Regions from separate parts of the Actinomadura coerulea genome, predicted to be linked through region 1. Evidence: predicted binding sites of a transcription regulator. Region 1 holds the regulator's gene; the other holds the start of a gene.
The links. Region 1 encodes HspR, which represses chaperone genes until heat shock. Its sites were predicted from a motif close to ANTTGAGTCNNNNNGACTCAANT; they were not measured.
Positions count from the first base shown of each region.

Region 2: a site for HspR is predicted at 1,503-1,525, ahead of lon (endopeptidase La). Genes of this name have one in related genera too.

Region 1 covers NZ_JACHMQ010000001.1:6,382,118-6,385,299, reverse strand. The annotation lists gene grpE (nucleotide exchange factor GrpE) at 1-289, shown strand, start outside; gene dnaJ (molecular chaperone DnaJ) at 374-1,546, shown strand; gene BKA00_RS29520 (heat shock protein transcriptional repressor HspR) at 1,552-1,998, shown strand; gene clpB (ATP-dependent chaperone ClpB) at 2,062-3,182, shown strand, end outside.
Region 2 covers NZ_JACHMQ010000001.1:3,343,630-3,346,811, forward strand. The annotation lists gene lon (endopeptidase La) at 1-1,467, opposite strand, end outside; gene BKA00_RS40440 (phosphotransferase) at 2,060-2,911, shown strand.

The DNA of each region.
Region 1 (3,182 bases):
GTTCAAGTCCGTCGCGGAGAGCCTCGAGGCGGTCACCGGCAAGCTCGGCCTGGAGCGGTACGGGGAGAAGGGCGAGCCCTTCGACCCGGTCGTGCACGAGGCCCTGATGCACTCGCACTCGGCCGAGGTGACCGAGACGAGCGTCATCGACGTCCTGCAGCCCGGCTACCGCATCGGCGAGCGGGTCCTGCGGCCCGCCCGCGTGGCGGTGGCCGACCCCGCTCCGGACTCCGGAGCCGGCGAGTCCGGCGGCGGGCCGGGCGACGCGGACGACGAACAGGGCGAATGATCCCCAGGGGGCCCGCCCGCGAGGGCGGGCCCCGCAGGGGCGTGAAGACATGTGGCAAGTGGCGATAGCAGAAGGCGGGGCGCCGTGAGCACCAAGGACTACCTGGAGAAGGACTACTACAAGGTCCTCGGTGTCGCGAAGACGGCCTCCCAGGAGGAGATCAAGAAGTCCTACCGGAAGTTGGCGCGCAAGTACCACCCGGACGCGAACAAGGGCGACACCGACGCCGAGGACCGCTTCAAGGAGGTCTCGGAGGCCTACGACGTCCTGTCCGACGAGAAGCGCCGCAAGGAGTACGACGCGGTGCGCTCGATGCCGGGCGGCTTCCGCGGCCAGCAGGGCGGCGGCTTCGGGTTCGACCTCGGCGACCTGTTCGGCCAGACCGGCGGCGGGACGCAGCCGGGCGGCGCCGGGGAGCGCATCGGCGACCTGTTCGGCGGCCTGTTCGGCGGCCGCGGCGGCGCCGGCACCCGCACGGCGGGAACGCGGCGCGCGCGGCGCGGCGCGGACGTCGAGACCGAGGTGACCCTGTCGTTCGGCCGCGCGATGAACGGCGTCACCGTGCCCATCAAGCTGACCAGCGAGGCGTCCTGCCACGGCTGCCGCGGGACGGGCGCCAAGGCCGGCACCGTGCCGCGGGTGTGCCCGAACTGCGAGGGCACCGGTCACGAGACCCGCAACCTCGGCAACTTCGGCTTCCAGGAGCCGTGCAAGGAGTGCCGCGGCCGGGGCCTCGTCGTCGACGACCCGTGCCCGATCTGCCACGGCAGCGGCCGCGCGACCGGCACCCGGACCATCCAGGCCCGCATCCCGGCGGGCGTCGCGGACGGGCAGAAGATCCGGCTGAAGGGCAAGGGCGCGCCGGGCGAGAACGGCGGCCCGGCGGGCGACCTGTACGTGAACATCAAGGTGCTGCCGCACCAGGTGTTCGGGCGCAGCGGCGACAACCTGACGCTGACCGTCCCGGTGACCTTCCCCGAGGCGGCGCTCGGCGGCGAGATCCGGGTGCCGACCTTCCAGGGGCAGCCCGTCACGCTGAAGCTGCCCGAGGGCACCCCGAACGGCCGCAAGTTCCGCGTGAAGGGCCGGGGCGCTCCGCGGCGCGACGGCACGAAGGGCGACCTGCTGGTCACCGTCGACGTCCACGTCCCGCAGAAGCTCGACGAGCAGGCGCGCGAGGCGCTGGACCGGCTCCGGACGGCGGGCGCGGGCGAGGACCTGCGCGCCGACCTCCTCCAGCAGGCCAGACAGGAGTGATCTTCATGGATCCCTTCGGCGACGACACTCCGGTCTACGTGATCTCCGTGGCGGCGCAGCTGTCCGGACTGCACCCGCAGACGCTGCGCACCTACGACCGGATGGGCCTGGTGTCCCCCGGCCGGACGGCGGGCCGGGGGCGCCGCTACTCGATGCGGGACATCGTGATGCTCCGGGAGATCCAGCGGCTCTCCCAGGAGGAGGGCGTCAACCTGTCCGGCATCAAGCACATCCTGGAGCTGCAGCGCGACAACGTGCGGCTCCGCGAGGAGCTCGCCAAGGCGCACGCGGCGCTGGAGGACCTCGCGAACGAACTCGAATCGACCCGTGCGGTGGCGGCGCGGCTGGCGCAGCAGCGGCGGCACGGGGAACCGGACGGCACTCCCGGCGCCGACCTCGTGCCCATCAGGCGCACGAGCGTCGTGGTCTGGCACGAGCGCAATTCGGACTGAGAAAACGGTCGTCGGGGGTCTGGGGGGTCGTCCCCCAGAAGGAGCAGAGCACGGGGTGGGGCGATGGACTACAAGCTGACGCAGAAGAGCCAGGAGGCGCTGTCGATCGCGGTCCGCAGGGCGGCGGCCGAGGGGCACCCCGAGGTCGACCCGCAGCACCTGCTGGTGGCCCTGATCGGGCTGCCGGACGGGACGGCGGTGCCGCTGCTGGAGGCGGTCGGCGCCGACTGGCAGGTGATCCGGCGGCGGGCGGAGGAGCAGCTCGCGGCGATGCCGAAGGCGCAGGGGTCGACGGTGGCGACGCCGCGGCTGTCCGGCCAGCTCCAGCGGTCGGTCAACACGGCGGCGGCCCGCGCGCGGCAGCTGGAGGACGAGTTCGTCTCGACCGAGCACCTGCTGGTCGGGCTCGCGGCGGACGGCGGCCCGGCGGCGGGCCTGCTGAAGGAGTTCGGGGCGACGCCCGAGGCGCTGCTGGAGGCGTTCGAGAAGGTGCGCGGCCACGCCCGCGTCACGAGCGAGAACCCCGAGGGCACCTACCAGTCGCTGGAGAAGTACGGCGTCGACCTGACGGCGGCGGCCCGCGACGGCCGGCTCGACCCGGTCATCGGCCGCGACCCGGAGATCCGCCGCGTGATCCAGGTACTGTCGCGCCGGACGAAGAACAACCCGGTGCTGATCGGCGAGCCCGGCGTCGGCAAGACCGCCGTGGTGGAGGGTCTGGCACAGCGGATCATCGCGGGCGACGTCCCCGAGTCGCTGCGCGGCAAGCGGCTGGTCTCGCTCGACCTCGGCGCGATGGTCGCGGGCGCGAAGTACCGCGGCGAGTTCGAGGAGCGGCTGAAGGCCGTCCTGAACGAGATCAGGAAGAGCGAGGGGCAGGTCGTCACGTTCATCGACGAGCTGCACACCGTCGTCGGGGCGGGCGCGGCCGAGGGCGCGATGGACGCCGGCAACATGCTGAAGCCGATGCTGGCCCGCGGCGAGCTGCGGATGATCGGCGCGACGACGCTGGACGAGTACCGGGAGCGGATCGAGAAGGACGCCGCCCTGGAGCGCCGGTTCCAGCAGGTGTTCGTCGGGGAGCCGACCGTCGAGGACACGATCGCGATCCTGCGCGGGCTGAAGGGCCGGTACGAGGCGCACCACAAGGTGCAGATCAACGACTCGGCGATGGTGGCGGCGGC
Region 2 (3,182 bases), 3.0 Mb from region 1:
CCCGGGGATCGCCTCCACCACGTTCGCGGTCGCCAGGAACAGCACGTCGCTCAGGTCGAGCTCCACCTCCAGGTAGTGGTCCCGGAAGGTGTGGTTCTGCTCGGGGTCGAGGACCTCCAGCAACGCCGCGGTCGGGTCGCCCCGGTAGTCGGCGCCGACCTTGTCGACCTCGTCCAGCAGGACGACGGGGTTCATCGTCCCCGCCTCCCGGACGGCCCGGACGATGCGTCCCGGGAGGGCGCCCACGTACGTGCGGCGGTGCCCCCGGATCTCGGCCTCGTCCCGGACGCCGCCCAGGGCGACCCGGACGAACTCGCGTCCCATGGCCCGCGCGACCGACTCTCCCAGCGACGTCTTGCCGACCCCGGGAGGACCGGTCAGCGCGAGCACCGCGCCGCTTCTGCGTCCGCCCACGACCCCCAGGCCGCGCTCCTCGCGCCGCTTGCGCACGGCCAGGTACTCGACGATGCGCTCCTTGACGTCGTCGAGACCCGCGTGGTCGGCGTCGAGGATCTCCCGCGCGCCCGCGATGTCGTAGGCGTCCTCGGTCCGCTCGTTCCAGGGGATGTCGAGGACGGTGTCCAGCCAGGTGCGGATCCAGCCGCCCTCGGGCGAGGCGTCGGACGACCGCTCCAGCTTGTCGACCTCCTTCAGCGCCGCCTCGCGCACCTTCTCGGGGAGGTTCGCGGCCTCGATCCGGGCCCGGTAGTCGTCCTCCTCGTCGGCCGGGTCGCCGTTCAGCTCGGCCAGCTCCTTGCGGATGGCCTCCTGCTGCTGGCGCAGCAGAAACTCCCGCTGCGTCTTCTCCATGCCCTCCTGGACGTCCTTGCGGATGGTCTCCGCGACGTCCAGCTCGGCGAGGTGGTCCCGCGTCCACCCGATCACCAGGGTGAGCCGCTCGACGACGTCGACGGTCTCCAGGACCTCGATCTTCTGCTCGTCGGTGAGGTACGGCGCGTACCCGGCGTTGTCGGCCAGCGTGGAGGGGTCGTCGATCCGCTGCACGACGTCCACGACCTGCCAGGCGCCCCGCTTCTGGAGGATCGCGCTGACCAGCCCCTTGTACTCCTTCGCCAGCTCCTGCGCGCGCCCGGTCGCCGGCGGCGCCTCCACCGCCGTCCCCTCGACCCACAGCGCCGCCCCCGGCCCGGTCGTCCCGGTGCCGATCCGCACCCGCTCCACGCCGCGGACGACCGCGCCCGGCTCACCGCCGGGCAGCCGCCCCTCCTGCTCGATCACGCCGAGCGTGCCGATGCCGGCGTACTGCCCGTTCAGCCTGGGCACCAGCAGCACCCGCGGCTTGGCCGCCGACCGGATGCCCGGCCCCTTGGTCTGCGCCACCGCCCGCGCGGCCTCGACGGCGGCCCGGACCTCGCCGCTCTCCGACAGGTCCAGGGGCACCACCATGCCGGGCAGAACGACCCCGTCTTCCAGGGGCAGCACCGGCAGCGTCAGGGTCTCGCTCATGCTCAGCTCCAACTCAGTAGGACACCCAACCGCAAGATTGAGTCACTCACACTCAAGAAAACGGAGCAGCATTTTGTTTCCGCAGCAACGTTCGCTCTCAGCGATCAACTCGCCGCTACGGTCCGGGACGGCCGGTGGCCGTCCCGGTCCGGTGCACTGGGGTCTGGCAGCCGTGTCCGGACGTGGCGGCGCCGGCGCATGAACCGGGCCACGGGCCCTGAGCGCGGCGGAGGGCGCCTGCGGGTCGGCGGGCTGACGCCGCCGCCCCCCGCGCGGTCGCCAGTGGCCTCTCCACCGACCCGCGCCGATGCGTATGGCGCACGGTCCCGCCGGGGTGTCCCGTCCGCGCGAACCCTTCCGGTTCCAAACTCAGGTCTCCGGGCACAGCGTCACGTTCGGATCAGCTCTTTTCCCGGTGTCGGCGACACGCGAAAACTACCCCGGGGCGACGGGCGTGGCCCATGGAGAAGACCGCCGTCGAGGCCTCTTCGCGTGAGCTTGCAAGACGTCGGCGGCTAGGGGATAGTCTCCGCAAGCCCCATCCAGGACGGGGTCCGAGTGAACTCGCCGAAAATCAGATCAAGGAGAAACAGTGGCTAAAACAAACAAGAATTTTCGCCCGGATCCGGTAGGCGCCGAGATAGAGATTCCAGCCAATGTGAACGAAGCCGTGACGGCTTGTTGGCCCGAACTGGCTCCCGCTTGGCTGAAGAAGGCTCCGGACGAACTAGCGGGAATATGCGAGCGATACGAAGGACGTCCCGTTCGGACCTTCAACGCTCGCTACGGGTTCGTGGTCGAGATCGCAACAGCTCATGAACGGCTGGTCGTCAGGTCCACTCCCGATCCACGGGGAATGGACCAGGCCCAAGTAGCGCAAGCACTGTTCAACATGGGCGTGGGTCCGCGGATCCACGATGTCGTTCAGACACCGGTCAGCGTGTGGACCGTAGCAAGCCGCATCTTCCCGGGTGACTCCCTGAAGGGCGAGACAGTCCCGGTTGAACGCCTGGCTCCGATCTTTCGGAAGATGCTTGACCGGAAGACGGAGAATGACAGGCTTCCAACTCTCGTCGACTGGTTGCGCTCCAGACTGAATGACGAGAGGTCGAACGACCTCCCGTCAGGACGTACCTGGGCCTCACAGGTCGAGCGACGACGAGCGGCCGCCATCCTCGAGGACTTGGGAACCGAGGACTCGAACATGGTCTGTCATGGCGACGCATCCTCGAGCAACATTCTCGTCGGTGACGGCGAGGAACTGTTCCTGGTCGATCCTCGCGGGGTCAGCGGCGACGTCTGCTATGACGTGGCTGTAGCCGCGTGGAAGACCCCCACTGATGAACAGGCGTCGGTTCGGGCCGCGAATCTGGCACGCCTGGTCGGAGTCGACACGGAACGTGTCCAGGCATGGCTGGTCATCGCGAAGGCAGCCCGCGTCTAGCGGCGATCTCCATGATTCGGGCGAAGGAGCGCGTAAGCGAACGAGCCTCCCGGGATGGCAGCCGGCCTGTGACCGCGAGCTGCCCATCGTCCGTCCCAACGCCCGGATCGAGCGGGGCCGGGACGGGACGACATCAATCGACCAGCCGCACTCGTGCGGCCGGTCCCGACCGAAGGCGCGGGCGGGCCCTCAGCATCCCCGCCCGCGCCTCTCCGCATGGAGATCTCGAGCAGTGCGGGACTGGCAGGACGACCACTACGTCTGCGCCGTC